DNA from 4 places in the Streptococcus sp. 1621 genome. Region 1 is predicted to be linked to each of the others. Evidence: riboswitches for the same ligand, from Rfam matches in the RefSeq annotation. Region 1 holds a riboswitch; each other region holds the start of a gene.
What was found. Region 1 has a riboswitch for thiamine pyrophosphate ahead of HT697_RS06685 (thiamine-binding protein). Riboswitches for the same ligand answer to the same signal wherever they lie in the genome.

Region 1 (8,119 bases):
TTCCTTCTCTAATCATTTCCTCGTCATCTGCAACTAAAATGTTCATCTTTCTCCCTTTCTACTACCGGAACTTCACACATCTATTCCCTGTATGTTATTTGAAAATTTCCTACCAGCCTATCATCTATGATAATGGAATGGATTTCATTTATCCGCTACTTGTTGTCAACAACAACGTCAATACAAGAAAATCATTCATCTTGCAGCTTAGTTTGATTTTTCAAATACCAGCTAGAACGGATTTGACAGGCAAAAAAGAAACAGGTCTCTTTTGAAAGGATAAAAATTTCAGATAAGACTGCTCTTTTTCTACTACACACGCTCTAAGACAAATACGATGGAGGGTAATAAACATATGAATTTTGGGTTGAATAGTGAAAACCACGGATCCTTTAGAAGCTATAGGTTTTAGTTTCATACTCTTCGAAAATCTCTTCAAACCACGTCAGCTCTATCTGCAACCTCAAAACAGTGTTTTGAGCAACCTGCGGCTAGCTTCCTAATTTGCTCTTTGATTTTCATTAAGTATCACTCCACTATGAGTTATGGTCGCTGATACTTTTATTCTTTTATGCAATATCAAATTTTAACCGGCCTGCTTTAACACCAATCTTAAGTGTGCTACCTGCCTCTAATTCTCCCTTGAGAAGAAGTTCTGCCAACTTGTCCTCCACTTCTGTTTGCAGGATTCTGCGAAGTGGACGAGCTCCCATCTCTGGGTCATATCCTTGATTTGCCAACAATTTCAGTGCTGAAGCTTGTAATTTCAAATCAATGCCTTTTTCAGCCAAACTTGCCACTAAAGGTTTAACCATAATCTTCACCACTTCCTGCATATGGTCGCTAGACAGGCTATGGAAGACCACCTTTTCATCAATGCGGTTGATGAATTCCGGTCTATAAGCCTTTTTCAGCTCTTCGAACATGCGTTTCTCCATATTCTCCTGGTCAAAACGAATGTCCTTAGCCCCAAATCCGACAGTCTTGTCATCACGAAGGGCTGTCGCACCAAGGTTTGACGTCATGATAATAATGGTATTTGAAAAGTCAACCTTGCGGCCCTTGCTATCGGTCAAGACACCGTCATCCAAGACCTGCAAGAGAACATTAAAGATATCTGGGTGGGCCTTCTCTACCTCGTCAAAAAGGAGAACGGAATAGGGTTTGTTGCGAACCTTCTCGGTCAACTCCCCACCTTCTTCATAACCCACATAACCCGGAGGAGCTCCGTTGAGACGGCTGGCTGCGAATTTCTCCATATATTCACTCATATCAAATCGAATAAGGGCTGATTCGTCGTCAAAAAGAACTTCTGCCAAAGCCTTGGCTAATTCAGTTTTTCCGACACCCGTAGGCCCTAGGAACATAAAGGAGCCAATCGGACGCTTGTGACTGCGAATCCCTGACTGGTTGCGGCGAATGGCACGGCTAATGCTTGAAACAGCTTGATCTTGACCAATGACACGTTTGTGTAGTTCAGCTTCCAGATTCAGGTATTTCTTAGCATCAGTCTGAGTCAGTTTTTGGACTGGAATACCTGACAAGCGACTCAAGGTGGTCAAAATATCAGACTCTGTCACCAAGTCTTTGTAAACAAGCACTTCCTCTTCTTTTGCAATTAGCTGAGCTGCCTGTTTCCACTTACCATCCATCAAGGCCTTGTCAGCTGGACTCAAACCTGAATCGTCTGCTTTTACATGCTTTGCCTTATTTTGCACTGTTGCTGCTGCCTCATCCAAGAGATCGATAGCAGAGTCTGGCAAGTGACGACTAGTCAAGTAACGATGAGCCATCTTAACCGCTGTTTCAACCGCTTCATCTGTGATTTGCACACGGTGATGTTTCTCATAAGTCGCCTTCAAGCCTTGCAAAATGGTCATGCTGTCTGCTACACTTGGCTCTTCAATCGTTACTTTAGCGAAACGACGAGAAAGGGCCGCATCTTTTTCGATATGTTTTTGATATTCTTCCTGAGTAGTCGCACCAACAGTTCTCAAAGTTCCACGCGCCAAGGCTGGCTTCAAGATATTAGCCGCATCCAGGGTCGAATCAATCCCGCTCCCAGAACCCATGATGGTGTGGAGTTCGTCGATAAAGAGGATTACTTGCCCATCTTCTTCAATATCCTTGATGATATTGTTCATGCGCTCTTCAAAGTCACCACGGAAACGTGTCCCTGCAACGACATTCATCAAATCCAGCTCTAACACGCTCATCTTAGCCATTTCCACAGGCACATCCCCACTAGCAATACGCTGGGCAAGACCAAGCGCTAGAGCTGTCTTCCCGACACCAGCATCCCCAACCAAGACAGGATTATTCTTGGTCTTTCGACTCAAGATTTGAATCATACGCGAGATTTCCTTATCCCGACCGATGACTGGTTCTAACTTGCCAGAACGCGCTTGCTCTGTCAAATCATGCGTATAGTCCTCGAGACCACCACTCGGAGTCTGCGGCATGCCCATCATATTGGCCATAGAATTTTGCTTGTCAGCTACTGTACGATGGCGTTGGCGTAGAGCCTTGAGGTCTTCACGAGTCCAGCCTGCACGTTCTTCTAAATTTCGACGAAGGGCAGCAATCTTGACCTGATCTTTCTTGTCTTCATAAGAAAAACCAGCCCTCTCCAAGATACGAGTCGCCAAGGCATTGCCATCATGCAAAATCGCATAGAGGACGTGCTCTGTCCCTAGCACCTTAGCATGGACCACTGACGCTACATACTCTGCTTCATCAAAAAGGACCTGCAAGCGATGGGAGAACGGCAATTCCGTAAAGGTTTCATCCTGGCTATAGTCCGTTTCAGTCAGTTCCAAAGCGACCTCTTCTAAACGGTCCATCTCATATGGATAATCATTTAAAGTCGCCCCTGCCACACTATAACTGTGATTGGACATGGCAATCAACAAGTGCCAAGACTCTAGATAATGAGCTCCAAAATGGCCAGCAACCATGTAGGCACTTTCGATACATTCATTCAATGCTTTTGAATAGTTCATCTTACTTCCCTTTTCTATCTACCTCTTGTATGACCTGTCGTAGCATGTTTGCTCGAACAACTGGAGCTTCTTCTCCTAGAACACGATCCAAAGCTACTGATACTAGCAAATTCATCTCCTGCTTGGTCATCAATTCCTGCTCAACCAAAAGCTGTAGAATATCCTCATAAATTTCTTGACTGACCTGCTCACCAATTGAGTAAAGCAGCTCCCTGAGCATTTCATGATGACTAGAAAACTCAATCCGTCCTATACGAATATAGCCTCCGCCACCACGCTTACTTTCAACCAAGTAGCCTCTACTTTCGGTAAAGCGTGTCTTGATCACATAGTTAATCTGACTAGGGACAACCTGAAAGGTATCAGCCAACTGACTCCGTTGCAACTCCACAATACCAGATTGATCTAAAATCGCCTTGATGTAGGCCTCAATATGATCCGATGTATTTTTAAATCTCATTACAAACCCACCTCTCTCTTTAAACCTTGACTATCTTTGACTATTATACCGAAATTTTCTTATTTTTAAAAGAAAAAGGGCGTTGGTAAAGGATAATCTTCACCAACTCCCTATTTTTCTACTTATCTAAGCCTAATTCTGCCAAGATTTGACGTTTGTAGGCAATCTTTTGGACTTCCTTGTCCTCATCTTCAGACCAATCTAGTTTAATTTCTGAAACAATCTGCCCAGGGCGATTTTTCAAGATATAGATGCGGTCGCTGAGACTGAGGGCCTCCTCGATACTATGCGTGATAATCAGGGTCGTCAGCTGCAACTGCTTGTGAATCTCAAGGTACCAAGCGTGGAGTTCCATCTTGGTCATCTCATCCAAGGCGCTAAAGGCCTCATCTAAGAGAAAGAGCTTGTGCCCGAAAAGGTAGGTTCGGAGTAAGGCTACACGCTGGCGCATCCCACCACTAAGTTCATGAGGGTATTTATCTCTTACAGCTGTCAACTGGAAGGTCGCAAGAATTTCATCTGCGCGGGCAATGGCTTCCGCCTTATCCACCTTTTGAATCAAGAGGGGCAGAATAATATTACCAAGCACCGTCTTATGCTCCAAGAGCAAATCCTTTTGCAACATATAACTCACGCGCCCCTTGGGATTTTCTTCACCATCAAGGACAATTCTCCCTGACTGAACTTCTAAAATCCCAGCGATTAGGTTAAAGAGGGTGGTCTTCCCTACACCACTTGGACCTAGAATGGAAACCACTTCACCTGAAGTTACCTGTAGGTTGATATCCTCTAAAATCCTCTCCTGACCATAGGCATAACTGACGTGTTCTAGTCTTATTTCTGTCATTATTTCACAAATTCGTTGGTGAAGCCTTTGTCTGTCAAGTCTTCTTTGAGGATACCATTTTCTTTATCCCATTTGTAGAAGGCATTCCAGCGAGCTGCATCAAATTGACCCCATTTTTCCTTGTCGCTTGCGTATTCTTTTGACAAGTATTTTTGAGATTCGATGACAAAGTCACGTTTTTCTTTGAGCTCAGGAGCATTCTTGATGAGAATATCTGCAGCTTCTTCTGGATGCTCCATAGCGTATTGGTAGCCTTTTTTGATGGCTTGGATGACTTTACGAGCTTCTTCTTTATTATCTTTCAGATAGTCGTTGTTTGCGATGATAACTGGTGAGTAGTAGTCAAATTCTTTAACGTAGTCTTTCAAGTACATGAAATTAGCATCTACACCTTGAGATTTGGCAAGGATACCATCCCATCCATAGTAGATCCAAGCAGCATCAAAGACGCCATTGGCAATCGGTGTGATCGAGTTTGAGTCGTTGTTTGGTACTTTTTCGACCTTCTCAAAATCTCCGCCTTGTGATTCTACCAAGGTTTTCAACATAGCAAGTTCAGTTGGGTCATTCCAAGTTCCGTATTTCTTACCAACCAAGTCCTTTGGACTAGCTACATTATCAGATTTTCGAGAGATAATTCCAGATGTATTGTGTTCTACGATAGCTGCAACGGCAGTAATTCCTGCCCCTTTTTCCAATTTTTTAGCCATGTAGTCTTGGAAATAAACTGCAAATGGTGCCTTTCCGTTGATAACCAAGTCAGAAGAACTTTCTTCTGGTGGCAATTTCAAATCAACATCCACTCCAGCTTCTTTGAAATAACCTTTTTCCTTGGCAACATAAAGCCCTGTGTGGTTGGTATTTGGTGTCCAGTCTAGGATAAAGTCAACCTTCTTAAGTTCTGCTTCTTTGTTGTCCTTAGAAGCAGTTCCTTGACCACAGGCCACAAGCACAACAGCTACAAGAGCTGTTACAAGCGTTAAAAACACTTTCCATGTTTTCTTCATTTTGATTTCCTCTTTTCTTTTTCAGAAACATTCTTATTCTACGAACGTTTCCATTTAATAACATATTTTTCACTAATATCGACCAACTTCATACCCAGAAGACTGATAATCGATACCAGAATAATAATAGCAAACATGGTATCATACTGAAACAGTTTCTTGGACTGAATCATGTAGACACCTAGTCCTTCAAATCCTCCCAACCACTCAGATACCACGGTTGTGATAAAGGCATAGGAGACACTGACCCTCAGACCTGCATAAAAGTAAGGCAGACTGACTGGAATTTTAAAATGCCACAGGATTTGCCAAGGCTTGGCCCGCATCAGACTAAACAAGGTCAACATATCCTTGTCACAATGCCTAAAACCGTCCAAAATACTAACGATGATAGGAAAAGTTGTCGTCAAAATAATCAAGACAATCTTGGGCAGAATCCCATAACCTAGCCACAAGACCAAGATAGGAGCTATAGCAATGGTCGGAATGGTCTGAACGACCACCATCATAGGGTAAATCAAGTCATTGAGCCAAGTCAAACTGTCCATGAGCACAGCCATGAGACAGGCAATCAAGACTCCCAAAATTAGACCTAGCAAAGCCACTCTCAAGGTCGCCCAGCTATGGTACCAGAGAAATTCTCTATCACGAACAAAGGCCTGAAGAATTTCAAAAGGTGTCGGCAGGATAAACTTGGGGAGAAGTTTAAGAAAACCTGCTAACTGCCAGATTGACAAGACCCCCAGAAAGCCCAATAGACTAATGTGTCGTCTCAGTATACTTTTCAAGTTTCTCATCAATACTTAAAATCTCTCCTACATTTATTTTGACATTGGCAAAGACATTATCTGCCTCCTGCCCTGCCACTTCCAGCGCTTCTTTGAGAATGCGCATGAGCTCATCAAACTCCCCTTCCAAGACCGTTTCAAATGGTGTCACCACTATGGTCACTTCTTGAGCTTGTAGATAAGCAATGACTTGATCGATAACAGCAATCCGATCAATCCCCTGTGCTAGGGGTAAAACTTGCAAGGCGATGCTTGCTTTCATAAAAACCTCCTCTTCTCGTTTTCCTTTGACAAAAAGAAAAACCTTTACCATATATGGAAAAGGTCAAGAATAGACTAAGTATCGTTCCCTCCGCTGGCATTACCCAGATCAGGTGCGGTCGAAGTTTAACACTTCCTCTCAGACTGTACACAGACTCCCATATATTATATGTATATATGATAGCGCAAATTAAGAAAAATGTCAAGGAAACTGCTTACAGAAAAGAGCAGGAAACATTTCCTACTCCAATTTTCTATACTCGTTCTCCATCACTGTTTACTCTGTAGCCATCCACCGCCGTATTAACAGCTAAGACACCTGAAGAGTAAGAATAATACCACTTACCAGAAACTTGATACCAGCCTGTTTTCATTGCCCCTGAACTATCCAGATAATACCACGAGCCATTTTCCTTTAACCAGCCTGTCTGCATTTCACCAGATGATTTCAAATAATACCAGCTAGAACCATCTTTCAACCATCCCGTTGATTTAGACCCATTTGATTTAAAATGATACCAACTACCATTTATTTTCTTCCAACCGACAGTCGATCCATTATTTGAGCTATAATTAGAGCTATTCCCTGATTGGTTCTGATAATTTTGTGAAGAAGTCACTCCCTCTAGCTGGATATAACGACGACTTCCGTTATAAGCTGTATAACTCAACCACTTGTATCCATCTTTTTCGAGAATTTGATCATAATGAACCTTCTCCCCAGGATAATAGTAATCAATCGCAGTTGCGCTAGCTAGTGGCTGATTTTTGATAGCAGACTTAGACTTGAAATAATGTGTTCCTCCTGTTGAAACTGAGGTTTGACTATTCCCAACACTGCCACCAGCTAAATCTTTAAAATGAATAAATCCTGTCATCGTATTTGCTTTTATAATTCGTTTATTATAGGCTTCTGTATAACCATAGTTATATTCCTCGATCTCAATCTGATCTCCCATTACATTTGACACCCAGGCAACATGCCCATAAGTTCCTGCAGTAGACCAAGCAATAGAGCCAATCGCTGGTCTATTATCGACACGATAACCTTCACGACAAGCACGATAGCCCCATTCATTCGCATTTCCATAAGCCCTTGGAATCTCAAAACCATTGACATTACTCAAACGAAAGGCTGCAAAAGAAGTACACTGACGAGAATACATGCGCCACTGATCAATCTCCTGGCTCCCATTTTTATAATAAACAGGATAATCATCTCCACGCGCAATCGATCCATTTCCTCCAGAATAGGCATATACACTATCACTCGCTGCTAACATCAATCCTACTACTAAAAAAGGAACAACCTTTTTAGCTGATTTTCTGAAAGAAAACCTTGTCTCTGTTACTTTAAACGGTAAAATTTTCATTCTTCCTCCTTGAAAATAATATAAATCGAAGATTACCTTCACTTAAACTATTCGGAGAAAAAAGAAAAAGTGAGAAAATTTCTCACTTTAGTCCAGATAATGAATTAGATTTTTTTCTGTAAGGATATCTGAGTAAGTAAAGGATTCAACGTAAACATTAGCCTGTTTATCTCCTTCCACATTCCCAAATTCCACAATAAATAGGGATGGATAAACTTCAATTAACTTACCCAATCTATTTTTTTGACGCTTACGCCCATTTTCCAAGGTCATTTCAATTACATGACCCTCATGTGCCTTGATTTCCTCTTTGATTTTTTTCATCTTAGCTACATCTGTAAATGCATCTGTCATTTTATGCCTCCCTTTTTGAGATACTTG
Region 2 (8,119 bases), on a different contig from region 1:
CCATAGTCCAATTACGAGAAAAAAATCTCACAACCAATCAATATTATCAACTAGCAAAACAAGTCAAGGAAATAACAGATGTTTATCAGGTACCCTTGATAATCGATGATCGTTTGGATGTTTGTCTTGCAGTCGATGCTGCAGGTCTGCATATCGGAGACGATGAATTACCAGTTTCGGTTGCCCGACAAGTCTTGGGACCTGAAAAAATCCTCGGTGTCACCGCTAAAACAATAAAAAGAGCTCTGGAAGCAGAAACATCAGGTGCAGATTACTTGGGGACAGGAGCCATTTTCCCAACCACCACCAAGGAAAATGCGCCCATTACTCTGATATCGACCTTGAAAACAATTTGCCAAACGGTTGACATTCCAGTAGTTGCTATTGGCGGCTTGACTTCAGAGAACATTGACCAGCTTATGGGCACTGGCATAGCTGGAGTAGCTGTAGTGCGTGATTTGATGCAGGCAGAAGATATTGAGGCAAAAACCCAAGCCTTTTTATCAAAGCTGGATGACATTATTTCCTAACTAATACTCAATGAAAATCAAAGAGCAAATTAGGAAGCTAGCTGCAGGTTACTCAAAGCACAGCTTTGAGGTTGCAGATGGAAGCTGACGTAGTTTGAAGAGATTTTCGAAGAGTATAAAAACTCTCTAATTCCCTTAAAGTAGGAACTAGAGAGTTTTTTTCTTAATCTTTAAAAGTTGTATGGTTGACTGGGCCAGAGCCATGACCGAGTTGAGGAGCGTCTTGGATGGCTTTTGTGATAAAGGCCTTGGCCTTATCGACTGCCTGATAGAGAGTCTTGCCCTTGGCTAGTTCAGCCGTAATCACTGCAGCAAAGGTACACCCAGTACCATGGGTGTGACAGGTTTGAATTCGTGGGCTTTCCCAGACAAATTGGTCATCCTTGGTAAAGAGGAAATCCTTGGCACCGCCTTCGAGATGCCCACCTTTGATTACCACAGACTGAGGACCAAATTCTTTTAAAATCAGGCGACCGGCACGCTGCATGTCTTCAGGATCATGGATTGAAAAACCAACAATCTCTTCTGCCTCAGGAAGATTGGGCGTGATAATGGTTGCAAGGGGAAGTAGGTTTGTTTTTAGGTAAGTTCTGGCACTGGTACCAATCAGGGTGTCACCGCTTGTTGCGACCATAACAGGGTCAAGGACGTAGGGACAGTCCAACTTTTTAAGATAGGGTTGGATGATTTCCATGATTTCGGTAGTTGCCAACATCCCAGTTTTTACAGCCTGAGGTGGAATATCAGAAAAGACACTGTCCAATTGGGCTTTCAACATTTGAGGAGAAACGTGCTCGATTAATTGAACACCTCTGGTATTTTGAGCGACAAGACTGGTTACAACAGCCATTCCATAGACATCTCTAGCTTGGAACGACTTTAAATCAGCCATAATGCCAGCACCACCACTGGGGTCAGTACCTGCAATGGTCAAAGCAACGGGTAAATAAGTCATCTAAAACCTCCCAACCAACTGAAGTTTGTATTCTCAAGAACAAGCAAGTCTGTTTTAGGAAGGTAATAGAAGACTGCTAGTCCCCATTATCATTTCCACTTCCATCAGCTAGCATTACCTAGATTGAGTCAAAGGGTCTAACAGTTGTTAATCTCAGCTTTACGCACCCCTAGTGGTTGTTTTCTTTTTTTCTTTAGTATAGCATATTTTTATTGTTTATATAGTAATATTTGACTGCAAATCGTTTTTTAAATGATTAAAATTCTATTTTTTAAAGAAAAGATTGATTTTATAATTGACAAATGTAGATTTTAAGAGTATACTATTTAACATAATTGACAAATGTAGATTTTGGAGGTGTGATGATGCAGATTTCAGATGCAGAATGGCAGGTAATGAAGATTATTTGGATGCAAGGAGAGCAGACTAGTACGGATTTGATTAGGGTTCTGGCGGAGCGGTTCGACTGGTCCAAGTCGACCATTCAGACTCTTTTGGCTCGTTTGGTTGAGAAAGAGTGTCTGACAAGGAAAAAAGAAGGCAAGTTCTTTGTCTATTCAGCCCTTTTAACTTTGGAACAAAGTCGGGATTTACTTGTCCAAGATATCAAGGACAAGGTTTGTTCTCGTAGGATTAAGAACTTGTTGGCTGATTTGATTACTGAATGTGATTTTACTCAGGCTGACTTGGAAGACTTGGAAGCTGTGATTTCTGAGAAGAAATCAAGCGCTGTAACAAAAGTAAAATGTAATTGTATGTAAAGGAGACGTCATGTTAAATAGTATTGTAACCATTATTTGTATTGCCCTTATCGCGTTTATCTTGTTCTGGTTTTTCAAAAAGCCTGAAAAATCTGGACAAAAGGCCCAGCAAAAAAAGGGCTACCAAGAGATTCGAGTGGAGGTCATGGGGGGCTATACGCCTGAGTTGATTATCCTCAAGAAATCAGTGCCAGCCCGCATTATCTTTGACCGCAAGGATCCTTCACCCTGTCTGGATCAAATTGTTTTTCCAGATTTTGGTGTCCATGCGGACCTACCTATGGGGGAAGAGTATGTAGTGGAAATCACGCCTGAGCAGGCTGGAGAGTATGGTTTCTCTTGTGGCATGAATATGATGCACGGTAAGATGATAGTAGAGTAGGAGGAGACTATGACTGAAATTGTAAAAGCAAGTCTTGAAAATGGTGTTCAAAAAATCCGTATCACGGCAGACAAAGGCTATCATCCAGCCCACATTCAACTGCAAAAAGGAGTTCCTGCTGAGATCACCTTTCACCGTGTGACACCTTCAAACTGTTATAAGGAGATTCTTTTTGAAGAAGAAGGCATCTTGGAACCAATCGGCGTAGACGAAGAGAAAACAATTCGTTTTACACCTCAAGAATTAGGCCAACATGAATTTTCTTGTGGTATGAAGATGCAAAAGGGAAGCTATACAGTCGTTGAGAAGACTCGAAAATCTCTGTCACTTTTACAGCGTTTTTGGATTACTAGTATCTTTACTGTGCCTCTTGTGATCCTCATGATTGGGATGTCGACAGGAGGAATTAGTCACCAAGTCATGCGTTGGGGCACCTTTTTAGCCACAACACCGATTATGCTAGTAGCAGGTGGTCCTTATATTCAAAGTGCTTGGGCTAGTTTTAAAAAGCACAATGCCAACATGGATACCTTGGTTGCTCTGGGAACCCTAGTGGCCTATTTCTATAGCTTAGTTGCCCTCTTCGCTGGCCTCCCCGTTTACTTTGAAAGTGCTGCCTTTATCTTCTTCTTCGTTCTTATGGGAGCCGTTTTTGAGGAGAAAATGCGGAAAAATACTTCCCAAGCTGTGGAGAAATTACTTGACTTGCAGGCTAAAACTGCAGAAGTCTTGCGTGAGGATAACTATGTTCAAGTCCCTTTGGAGCAAGTCAAGGTAGGTGACCTGATTCGAGTGCGTCCCGGTGAAAAGATTGCGGTTGATGGTGTCGTAGTAGAAGGTATCTCTAGTATTGATGAGTCTATGGTGACAGGTGAGAGTCTACCTGTGGACAAGACAGTTGGAGATACTGTTATTGGCTCAACCATCAATAATAGTGGAACACTTGTTTTTAGAGCAGAAAAAGTTGGTTCAGAGACTGTTTTGGCTCAGATTGTGGATTTTGTGAAGAAAGCTCAGACAAGTCGTGCGCCGATTCAGGACTTGACGGATAAAATTTCAGGCATTTTTGTTCCAGCAGTTGTCATTTTAGGGATTGTGACCTTTTGGGTTTGGTTCGTCTTGCTCAGGGATAGTGTAGTTGTGCTTGGAGCGAGTTTTGTCTCTTCGCTTCTCTATGGAGTAGCAGTTCTGATTATTGCCTGCCCTTGTGCCTTGGGACTTGCAACACCGACAGCCCTTATGGTGGGGACAGGTCGCAGTGCCAAGATGGGAGTTCTCCTCAAAAATGGAACGGTTCTACAGGAAATCCAGAAAGTCCAAACTATTGTTTTTGATAAGACAGGAACTTTGACGGAAGGGAAACCTGTGGTCACAGATATCATCGGCGACGAAGTAGAAGTGCTTGGATTGGCAGCTTCCTTGGAAGAAGCTTCTCAACACCCACTGGCTGAGGCTATTGTTAAGCGAGCGACTGAAACTGGACTTGAGCTTCACACTGTGGAAAATTTCCAAGCCTTGCACGGAAAAGGTGTCTCAGGGCAAATCAATGGAAAACAAGTTCTGCTTGGAAATGCTAAAATGCTGGATGGCATGGATATTTCTAGCACTCATCAAGATAAACTAGAAGAACTGGAAAAAGAAGCTAAGACAGTTGTGTTCTTGGCTGTGGACAATGAAATCAAAGGCTTGCTAGCCTTGCAAGATATCCCCAAGGAAAATGCCAAGCTAGCCATCAGTCAGCTGAAAAAACGAGGTCTTAAAACAGTCATGCTGACAGGAGACAATGCAGGTGTGGCGCGTGCTATTGCCGATCAAATCGGAATCGAAGAGGTCATTGCAGGTGTCTTGCCAGAAGAAAAAGCCCATGAAATCCATAAACTACAAGCGACTGGAAAAGTAGCCTTTGTTGGGGACGGTATCAATGACGCTCCTGCCCTTAGTGTAGCAGATGTGGGGATTGCTATGGGAGCTGGAACAGATATTGCCATCGAGTCAGCAGATTTGGTGTTGACAACTAATAACCTCCTAGGAGTGGTTCGTGCCTTTGACATGAGTAAGAAAACCTTTAATCGAATTCTGCTCAATCTTTTCTGGGCCTTTATCTACAATGTCGCCGGAATTCCGATTGCAGCAGGAGTCTTTTCAGGTGTTGGACTGGCCCTCAATCCAGAACTGGCAGGTCTAGCTATGGCCTTTAGTTCTGTATCTGTTCTGACTAGTTCACTCTTACTAAACTTTAGTAAAATAGACTAAAAGTAATGACTGGATTTCTTTGTTATAAAACAGGAGTGACAGCACTTTCAAAACTGTATTAGAATAGAGAATAGAGAGTTTTGAGCAGATTTTTAGAAAAGTCAACATAAATATGATACAGTGGAATAGTAAAAGTTTGGAGAACGTTTCCAATTCTATGTAATCGTATTCTCCAAGTCTAAAAAAATTGAAGGAGAGTTATCACTATGACTCAAGGGAAAATTACTGCATCTGCAGCAATGCTTAACGTATTGAAAACATGGGGCGTAGACACAATCTACGGTATCCCATCAGGAACACTCAGCTCATTGATGGACGCTTTGGCTGAAGAAAAAGATATCCGCTTCTTGCAAGTTCGCCACGAAGAAACAGGTGCTCTTGCAGCGGTTATGCAAGCTAAATTCGGTGGCTCAATCGGGGTTGCAGTTGGTTCAGGTGGTCCAGGTGCGACTCACTTGATTAACGGTGTTTACGATGCAGCTATGGATAACACTCCATTCCTAGCGATCCTTGGATCACGTCCAGTTAACGAACTCAACATGGATGCTTTCCAAGAATTGAACCAAAACCCAATGTACAACGGTATCGCTGTATACAACAAACGTGTAGCTTACGCTGAGCAATTGCCAAAAGTAATCGACGAAGCTTGCCGTGCTGCAGTTTCTAAAAAAGGTCCAGCTGTTGTTGAAATCCCAGTAAACTTCGGTTTCCAAGAAATCGACGAAAACTCATACTACGGTTCAGGTTCATACGAACGTTCATTCATCGCTCCTGCTTTGAACGAAGTTGAAATCGACAAAGCTGTTGAAATCTTGAACAATGCTGAACGTCCAGTTATTTACGCTGGTTACGGTGGTGTGAAAGCTGGTGAAGTGATTACTGAATTGTCACGTAAAATCAAAGCACCAATCATCACAACTGGTAAAAACTTTGAAGCTTTCGAATGGAACTATGAAGGTTTGACAGGTTCTGCTTACCGTGTTGGTTGGAAGCCAGCCAACGAAGTGGTCTTTGAAGCAGACACAGTTCTTTTCCTTGGTTCAAACTTCCCATTTGCTGAAGTTTACGAAGCATTCAAGAACACTGAAAAATTCATCCAAGTCGATATCGACCCTTACAAACTTGGTAAACGTCACGCCCTTGACGCTTCAATCCTTGGTGACGCAGGTCAAGCAGCTAAAGCTATCCTTGACAAAGTAAACCCAGTTGAATCAACTCCATGGTGGCGTGCAAACGTTAAGAACAACCAAAACTGGCGTGATTACATGAACAAAATCGAAGGTAAAACTGAGGGTGAATTGCAATTGTATCAAGTTTACAATGCAATCAACAAACATGCTGATCAAGACGCTATCTATTCAATCGACGTAGGTGACACTACTCAAACATCTACTCGTCACCTTCACATGACACCTAAGAACATGTGGCGTACATCTCCACTCTTTGCGACAATGGGTATTGCCCTTCCTGGTGGTATCGCTGCTAAGAAAGACAATCCAGATCGCCAAGTATGGAACATCATGGGAGACGGTGCATTCAACATGTGCTACCCAGACGTTATCACAAACGTTCAATACGACCTTCCAGTTATCAACGTTGTCTTCTCAAATGGTAAATATGCCTTCATCAAGGACAAATACGAAGACACAAACAAACACTTGTTTGGTTGTGACTTCTCTAATGCTGACTATGCGAAAATCGCTGAAGCTCAAGGAGCTGTTGGATTTACAGTTGACCGTATCGAAGACATCGATGCAGTTGTTGCAGAAGCTGTTAAACTCAACAAAGAAGGTAAAACTGTTGTGATCGATGCTCGCATCACTCCACACCGTCCACTTCCAGTAGAAGTACTTGAGTTGGATCCAAAACAACATTCAGAAGAAGCAATCAAAGCCTTCAAGGAAAAATACGAAGCAGAAGAACTCGTACCATTCCGTCTCTTCTTGGAAGAAGAAGGGTTGCAATCACGCGCAATTAAATAATTCCTCTCGTCGAAATCAAAGATAAATTTATAGACTTCTTTATTAGCTTACTGCCGACGATTCCATCATTGAAACTATAAATTTCAATGATGTAATCTAGTGTGGAGCCTAGAAAAAGTCCCAAAGGATTTTTCGTAGTTTGATGAGCAAATATTTGCCATCAAACTTGGTGTCACCTTGTTTATTCTTTGATTTTCATAGAGCAGAACTTGAAAAGATCGGAGCAATCCGGTCTTTTTATGGAGGATAGTAAATGGATTTAAATCAATTAGATATTATTGTTTCAGATGTTCCCCAAGTCTGTGCTGACTTGGAGCATATCTTGGATAAAAAGGCAGATTATGCTGATGATGGTTTTGCTCAGTTTACGATTGGCAGTCACTGTCTGATGTTGTCCCAAAATCATTTGATTCCTTTGGAAGATTTTCAGTCAGGCATCATTCTTCACCTTGAGGTTGAGAATGTAGACCAGAATTACCAACGTTTAAAAGAGATCGGTGTCGAGATTTTAAACGGTATTTGTGAAACGGATTGGGGAACAGAGTCCTTATTAGTTAAAGGTCCAGCTGGTCTAGTGATTGATTTTTATCGTATGAAATAGGACGCTTAGTCATTTGACGTTAACCTTAACCATTCTTAAAACAGAAATTGAGAATATGAACTATTGAAAGATCGGAGCAATCCGGTCTTTTTATATAAAGAAATTGCATATAAATAGTTGACGGCGCTTTCTTAAAATCTTATAATAAAAATATAACAGCAGAAAATAAGATTGATATGGAAAGGAGAAATATTTTTTAAACAGCAGTTGTAAGTGGATTTTATTATTTCACTGGAACTTGGGATTGAAATATCTCCATGAATAGATAGTAGGAGGAAAGAGATGCAAAAAAAGGATATTTATCTAATCTGTGTGACCATGATTATCTGTTCAATTATTATAGGTTTGATTGTAGGAAATTTTATTTTGCACGGTCTTGAAGATATTGCTGACATCATTAACTACGGCTTGCTGATAATCAATCAAACTATCAATCAATCTATCTATTGATTGACAAGAGCTATTCATTTTTACATTTTATAGATCAAACAGATCGGAGCAATCCGGTCTTTTTCTTATCACAAGACTGTGATAGTTTACATTTTTATAACAAAAATCTTAAACTCTTGCTTGTTTTTGTATTAAATTATAAAATAGAAAGTATAAAAGAATAAAAGAGGTTTTGAAAATGTCTGAAAAACAAATGAAAGTGTTG
Region 3 (3,978 bases), on a different contig from region 1:
AGAAATGTAATGATAGCAGGTTGGAGCGATTGGATGTTGCTCCATTTCCTGATCGCTGATTTCCAATTCCTTGAAAAATTGTTGGCGGATAAATAACTCACCCTCCACTAGACTCTGAGCATTTTGTTTCAAGAGTCTTTTCATCTCTTGGTTTGAAGTCTTATCAGCCAAAAGGTGATAGATTTCTGAGAAGGCCTTCAGATAGTAGGCATCCTGAATCAGGTAATAGCGGAAAACGGCAGGTTCTAAATCCCCCTCTTGTAATTGTAAAATAAAGGGATGATGAAAGGAAGCCTGCCAAGCTTCCTTGGATAATTCCATCGCAATATCTGTAAATTCCATAATAACTCCTTTATAAAAATAGACTGGTTTGAAGCAATAAAAAGAAAAGCAGGTAGATTAATTTTGTTTTTTTAGGAATATAAAAAGTCCGATAGCTATTCTTCAACTGTGCATGTTCGTCATATCCATGCGCCGACAGGGCTCTCAGGTAAAGATGGCGCCACCTAAAGACTGTCATCAGAACCTTGCTGTAAATCAAGGGCGACCAAAAATGCAGTTCTTGACCACGTAATAGGCAAGCTTCTTTTAGGGACTTGATTTCTTGCTGAATGAGGGGGAAGGAATTAAATACCACAATCAAGGCATAGGCCCAAGAGCGTGATAACCCCTTTTGGGCCAAGTACAAGAGAAGCTCTTTTAGGGAAATAGAGGAAACAAAAACAAGACCAATACAAACGGTCACAAAGGCCCTCGTTCCAAGCATGACTGCCTGCGAAGCATCTCCATGTAACTGAACTGCCCAGTAGTTGGCAAAGGATGGCAAAATGGCGAGCAGAATCATCCAAGCCAATACTTTAAATCGACGGTAATAGAGCATAAAGAGAATACAGAATGCGACTACCGAAAGATTCAGAGCAATCGAAGGAATGAAAGATGTTTCCAAGGATAAAATCAGCAAGAAGAGACTGATAATCGGTGTCTGGGTTGCTACTTTGACCATACTATCTCACCTCCCCTTGGATATTGCTACTCTGAGACGTAAGTGGTTTGGTAATTGTCACTGATTTCACATGACGAAGACCCTGACTAGTCATCTCAATCCAATAATCAACCACAGAGATCAAGGGATCTAAACGATGGCTAATGATCAGAAAACTTCTTCCTTGATTTCTCTCCTCCACAATCCACTTGCAAAAATAATGGCAAGCTCTATCATCCAAACCTGCAAAAGGTTCATCTAGCAAGATCACTGAAGCCTTACTGGTCAAGATGGTCAAGAGCTGAAGAATTTTTTGCTGACCACCACTTAATTGATAGGGACTCTTATCAAGAGCCTGCTCCAGATCAAAATATCGTAAAGCTTGGAAAATTCGTTGATTTCTTTCAGAATCAGGTCCATCTAATTGAAGCTCTTCTCGCAGACTGACTCGGATAAACTGTTTCTCAGCTTCCTGAACAACACCCGTCAGGTCACGATACAAACTCTTTTTCTTTTTCAGGACTGTCCCCCTCCAGGTAATGCGCCCCTTATACTTTTGAAATTGAAGAATAGACCGAAAGAGGGTTGATTTCCCGACACCATTGTCACCCAAAATACAGGAAATTCCTTGGTAAAATGTGAAATCAGCAATCGAAAAGAGGGGGCGGTTACCAAGCTCACAAGTCGTTCGATCCATATGGAATAGTTCTGGGCTAGAAGCAACCTCCTTTGAAACAGCCTGTGTCATTTCAGAGGCAGGGATTTGAAACACTTCCCTTAGTTGTCCAACTCTTAGCCCCACCATATGGTCGATATAGGCTTCATAATCAGATAAATCATGGTCGCACAAAATAACTGTCTTCCCATTAGAGACCAACTCTTTTAGAATCTCCAATATCTCTATCCTACTCTTGCGATCAATGGAAGCAAAGGGCTCATCTAATAGATAGACCCTAGGATTCATAGCAAAGAGAACAGCCAAAGCAGCCTTTTGCTTTTCTCCACCTGATAAGTGATGGATGGGACGGTGCAAGATGTCCTTGCAACGACATTGCTGGACAACCTCTGCTATTTTAGAATCAATTTCCTGAACGGGATAGCCGATATTCTCCAAGGTAAAAATCAGCTCCTCAAACAAGTTCTCCATGGTAAATTGATGATTGGGATTTTGAAAGAGAATACCAACCGTTTGGACACGTTCGATGATAGAAAGCTGACTGACCTCGCTCTCATCTATCAGGACTTGACCGCTATAGGGAAGAGAACTAACTTGGGCAATAACTTGAAAGAGGCTCGATTTTCCAGACCCACTACTCCCAACTAACAAGGTAAAAGCTTGCTCATGAAAAGTAAAATCAAGCGGTTCCGAAAAAATTGGGGCCTGAATCTCCCGTAATTCCAGCCCCATCTATGCCTTTCCTCCAGTTGCAAACTGATGATAGAGTTTGACAATGGCACGAACCAAAATGGTACAGAAGAAATAAACAGAAATAAAACGCACCACAAGCAAGGAAAGGACAAAAGGAAGAGAGAAGGCGTAGTAACCTAACTTAATGTATTCATAGACAAAGCTAACAAGCGTAATCCCAATACTACTAGCAGTTAGAGAGAGCCAACTTTCATAGCGATTCTTGGTTACGATAAAACCAAGTTCACTTCCCAAACCTTGAACCAAGCCAGACAAAAGGGCACCTAGACCGAATTGGCTACCATAAAGGACTTCAGCAAGCGCAGCTAGCACTTCTCCAATCGTTGCACTTCCGACTCTCGGAACAAAGATGGCAGCAATGGGCGCAGCCATACACCAGAGTCCAAAGAGGATTTCATTGGCAAAAGCCTGTAAACCAAGAGGTGTTAAGAGTAGGCTGAGAATATTATACACATATCCTGAACCAACGAAAACGCCACCAAAAAAGATAGACAAGAAAGCAAGCAAAATAACATCTTTTAACTGCCATTTTTTCAACATAAAAAACTCCTTTTTTTAAAGAAAAGTGGGGCACTCAAGGTGAGCTACCAAAAGGATTTATATCACCTTCATCCAGTTTCGTAAAAGAAAAAACTCTAATTACAGATACGAATTAGAGTTCAGCTTACAAGATTAGACCGTTCTTTTCGACATACGAAAAAAACATTTCACATTTCCCTTCGCCAGTATTAACTGTATCAGGTTCAATGGGTATCATCTCAGCCTAAAGCACCCCAAATGTCTTTATTATTTAATTATGTGATTATTATAACACACATTTTATACTAGTTCAAGAAATTGAACTGGAAATACAGCCTTGCACTCATAAATACAGCAGATCTTTCTTTTGCAAAAAACAAATGACCTGTTTGATGAATTAGCCATTCAAGCTGAATCTGAACATAGCTTTTTAAAAAAGGAAAATCCTACTCAGAATCCAAGGATAGATTGATACCTATTGTTCACTCATTTCTCGAACAGTTTTTTCTATATTTTTTGCATACGATATTGCTGAAATGATTGAAACACCATCTATATTGGTCTGTATAATGTCTTTAATATGTTGCGTCTGTATCCCACCAATTGCAACTAAGGGCATTTGTGGCAATAGTTTTCTTATCAATTTAAGACCTTCATAACCTATAGCACCACCAGCATCATCCTTTGACTGGGTATCAAATACAGGACCAACACCGACATAATCTACATATTCAACTTTTGATTGTTGAAATTCTTCCTCATTTTTTATAGAAAGACCAATTATTTTATCTGGCATCAATTTTCTAATTTCATCAACTCCAAGGTCATCTTGTCCTACATGTACGCCATCAGCATCTATTTCCAATGCTAACTCAATATCATCATTAACGATAAATGGAACATTGTATTTTTTACAAAGATCCTGTAGTTTAATTGCTAATTCGACTTTTTCTTTACCTTCTAAGGCTCCCTCCCCTTTTTCACGAAATTGAAATAAGGTTATACCACCTTTTAAGGCTTCCTCAACGACTCTATATAGATCTTTTCC
Region 4 (3,447 bases), on a different contig from region 1:
ATTATGAATCGTTACCACTTCTCCATTAACAGCAATCGCATCAACTTCTCCAGTCACTACTATTGGAATATGAAACTTAGCGTTGGCTGCTAGAGCAATCTCATCAATATTATCCACACCAGCACTATCTACTCCTTTAGATGCCACATTTATACCTACTAAAGAAGCAATCTCTCCAGCATTCCCCCTAATCGCAGCTAGTTTGTAATTGTTGATTAAATCATCTGCTACTTTTTTTCTATATTCTCCTGCTCCACAGGCTACAGGATCTAAAACTGCTGGGACATTATATTTCTCTGCAATTTTCAGAGCAGCTTGGTATAATTTCCAATTATCATCCGTTAAAGTCCCAATGTTAATCAATAATCCTCCAGCATATTTTAATAAATCTTCTAAGTCTGCTGGGTACTCGCTCATAGCTGGTGAGGCACCCAGTGCTACTAATCCATTTGCTGTGAAATTTTTTACTACATCATTGGTTATGCAAATGACCAAAGGTGCTTTTTCTTTTAATAATTTTAAACTTGTCATATTGAATTCCTTTCTTTTCACTTTATACGATCTATTGATTTCGATTTATCTCTATCTTTAGTTGAGAATTTTTTTCAGTTACATTGAATGATTTACCTCGTCAAATTTGTCAGTATCCTGAACTTTCTCTAGGCATCATAACCAATATCAAAAAAGGCTAATTCTAAAGCGACCGCTTGATTCCAGCGTTGCTGAAGTTCTGTCAAATCTTCTCGACCTTTTCCGACACGATTGAGTTCGTCAACCAGAAATTGAACCCACTCTGCAAAGAAAGGACCTCTGTGGAGATTGATCCATTCCGAATGAATGTAGGCTTCAGGTAGAGCCAAATCTTTAGAACCCCAGTCTAAATAGAGTCCTTCTGCAATGACCAGCATGACCAAAAGATGGGCATAGTCTGATGAAGCCACTGCCGAATACATCAGATCCTGAAAGGCTTTTGTTACAGGGTGCAAGGTCACTTCCAGATAGTCATTCTCAGATACTTTTAAGTCTTTGAAAGCCTTTTGGAAATAACCATCTTCATCTGCTTCAAGAAAGCCTAGTTGCTTGGCAAAACGGAGCTTGGATTCAAGCTGGTCTGCGTGGGCTACGCAAGCACCTAGCATGGATAAGAAGGCATCAAAGAAGTGATAATCTTGAATCAAGTAATCCTTTAAGACCTTATTCTCAATTGTCCCCGTAAAAAGTTCCTTGACAAAACGATGATTGATTGCAGCCTGCCAATCCTTCTGACTATTTTTTAATAATTCTCCAACAATCAAACCTGGCTGAAATGCATAAACCTGTGTTTCCATATTTATTTTTCCTCCTTTTACTCGTTCGTAATCAACAAAACACCAAGAAAATCCTAGTTTTACTTGACCTTTTTAAAGAAAATCAAGGGCGTTCAAGAAGAGCTACCTAAATGCTTTGTATCACCTTCATCCAGCTTATATAAACAAAAAAACTCCAATTACAATCAAGAATTAGAGTTTAGCTTACAAGATTAGACCGTTCATTTCGACATACGAAAAAACGTTTCACATTTCCCTTCGACAGTCTTAACTGTATCAGGTTCAATGGGTATCATCTCAGCCTAAAGCACCCCAAATGTCTTTATTATTTAATTACTGCACCAGTATAGCAAAAAATGAAAGCCCTAGCAAGATATTTGATTAGAAAATATATTTATATTGTTTTTAATGGTGATTTATTCTTCCAATACACGAAGAAAAACCTCCACATTCAGTGGAGGCAATCTCTTTTATCAATACAATTTTAAGTCACGTGGGTCAACTGGGAAGGTTGGGTTGTATGGGTTGTGACGGAGTTTGAAATGTTTGACATCTTCAATGGTCTGAGTTCCAGACAACTGCATAACTGTCTTCAATTCCGCATTCAAGTGTTCAAAGACTTGACGCACACCAACACTACCGCCGAGAGCCAAGCCATAGATAACAGGGCGACCAATAGCTACCAAGTCTGCTCCTGAAGCCAAGGCTTTAAAGACATGTTGACCACGACGAACACCTGAGTCAAAGACAATTGGTACGCGTTTGTCGACTGCTTCTGCTACTTCTTGAAGTGAATCAAATGCAGCTGGTCCACCGTCGATTTGACGACCACCGTGGTTGGTTACCCAGATACCAGAAGCTCCTGCAGCAAGCGAACGTTCAACGTCCTCACGGCATTGTGGTCCCTTGACATACACAGGAAGTCCTGAGTATTCAGCGATAAATTCTACATCACGTGGAGACAAGCGTTGTTTAGCTGATTTGTAAACAAAGTCCATTGATTTACCAGCACCTTCTGGCAGGTATTCTTCAACAATCGGCATGCCAACTGGGAAGACAAAACCATTACGCTTATCCACTTCACGATTACCCCCTACAGTAGCATCTGCCGTCAAGACAATCGCTTTATAACCTTCAGCCTTCACACGGTCCATGATATGGCGGTTGATACCGTCATCCTTACTAAAGTAAAATTGGAACCAGTGAGGTGTCCCTTGAAGGGCTTCAGAAATCTCTGGAAGGTCAACAGTAGAGTATGAGCTAGTTGTATAAAGAGAACCAAACTCATGCACACCACGCGCAGTCGCCACTTCACCCTGTTCATTAGCTAATTTATGAGCCGCAACAGGCGCCATAATGATTGGTGAAGACAGTTTTTCACCTGCAAATTCAATCTCTGTACTTGGATTTTCTACATTGCAAAGCGTATGCGGAACGATGAGTTTGTGGTTAAAAGCACGGATGTTCTCCCGTAAAGTAAAAGTATCCTCTGCTCCACTGGCGATATAACCAAAGGCTGCTTTAGGGATCACTTTTTGCGCCATGGGCTCCAAATCATAGGTATTGATGAAATCTACATGACCTTCTGCATTGCTTGTTTTGTATGACATAAACTGTCCTCCTTGATTAAGTAAGCGTTTGCTTTTTACTATACAACTATAATAACTCTTTTTTCAATCATTTTCAAGAGTTTTGCTTAAAAACCATCTTATTTTTTCATACAATATACTATCCCTACTTTCCTTAAACTCTAAACTTTAGTCTATATTAAGTGAATCGTTGAGATTTTTTGCTGCCAGGCATTTGAACTACTTTTTTATTTGCTGATTCTATCTACTAATGCTATAAAAAACAAGTGAATAAGACACCAGAACATCCTCTAATAGAGCCTATGGACTTATATCAGTCCCATAATACTGTTTAAGCAAGATACTATCCTAGTTGACGCTAACTTCCTATCCCTCTTATTAATTTTTTATTTATAGTGAATCTGAACAAATCAATTGGGGAGTCCAAGTCAATTTCTAGTACTTTTTGAAAAGTTTCAGCGTACTATCGTAAAATGAAATAAAACATGCGCAAATTGATTAGGGAATTTAAACCAATTTCTAACAATGTCTTAGAAATCAAAGTGTACTAT

Region 2: another riboswitch for thiamine pyrophosphate. It lies ahead of thiD (bifunctional hydroxymethylpyrimidine kinase/phosphomethylpyrimidine kinase); the one in region 1 lies ahead of HT697_RS06685 (thiamine-binding protein).
Region 3: another riboswitch for thiamine pyrophosphate. It lies ahead of HT697_RS05650 (ECF transporter S component); the one in region 1 lies ahead of HT697_RS06685 (thiamine-binding protein).
Region 4: another riboswitch for thiamine pyrophosphate. It lies ahead of HT697_RS05665 (TenA family protein); the one in region 1 lies ahead of HT697_RS06685 (thiamine-binding protein).

What each region holds. Positions count from the first base shown of each region.
Region 1 is NZ_VMLJ01000028.1:63,229-71,347, reverse strand. It holds gene rr06 (two-component system response regulator RR06) at 1-46, opposite strand, end outside; gene HT697_RS06710 (ATP-dependent Clp protease ATP-binding subunit) at 570-3,002, opposite strand; gene HT697_RS06705 (CtsR family transcriptional regulator) at 3,004-3,462, opposite strand; gene HT697_RS06700 (ABC transporter ATP-binding protein) at 3,581-4,309, opposite strand; gene HT697_RS06695 (ABC transporter substrate-binding protein) at 4,309-5,316, opposite strand; gene HT697_RS06690 (ABC transporter permease) at 5,355-6,113, opposite strand; gene HT697_RS06685 (thiamine-binding protein) at 6,076-6,366, opposite strand; TPP riboswitch at 6,435-6,537, opposite strand; gene cbpD (choline binding-anchored murein hydrolase CbpD) at 6,620-7,738, opposite strand; gene HT697_RS06675 (Veg family protein) at 7,826-8,092, opposite strand; gene dnaB (replicative DNA helicase) at 8,094-8,119, opposite strand, start outside.
Region 2 is NZ_VMLJ01000024.1:27,706-35,824, reverse strand. It holds gene thiE (thiamine phosphate synthase) at 1-530, shown strand, start outside; gene thiD (bifunctional hydroxymethylpyrimidine kinase/phosphomethylpyrimidine kinase) at 694-1,485, opposite strand; TPP riboswitch at 1,569-1,666, opposite strand; gene HT697_RS05610 (CopY/TcrY family copper transport repressor) at 1,851-2,246, shown strand; gene HT697_RS05605 (cupredoxin domain-containing protein) at 2,257-2,628, shown strand; gene HT697_RS05600 (heavy metal translocating P-type ATPase) at 2,638-4,881, shown strand; gene spxB (pyruvate oxidase) at 5,088-6,863, shown strand; gene HT697_RS05590 (VOC family protein) at 7,117-7,464, shown strand; gene HT697_RS05585 (hypothetical protein) at 7,747-7,914, shown strand; gene HT697_RS05580 (SemiSWEET family transporter) at 8,093-8,119, shown strand, end outside.
Region 3 is NZ_VMLJ01000024.1:37,603-41,580, forward strand. It holds gene tenA (thiaminase II) at 1-342, opposite strand, end outside; gene HT697_RS05640 (energy-coupling factor transporter transmembrane component T) at 353-1,003, opposite strand; gene HT697_RS05645 (ABC transporter ATP-binding protein) at 1,005-2,390, opposite strand; gene HT697_RS05650 (ECF transporter S component) at 2,391-2,951, opposite strand; TPP riboswitch at 3,109-3,197, opposite strand; gene thiE (thiamine phosphate synthase) at 3,406-3,978, opposite strand, start outside.
Region 4 is NZ_VMLJ01000024.1:41,891-45,337, forward strand. It holds gene thiM (hydroxyethylthiazole kinase) at 1-531, opposite strand, end outside; gene HT697_RS05665 (TenA family protein) at 660-1,328, opposite strand; TPP riboswitch at 1,544-1,632, opposite strand; gene lctO (L-lactate oxidase) at 1,781-2,917, opposite strand; partial or broken gene HT697_RS10170 (hypothetical protein) at 3,444-3,447, opposite strand, start outside.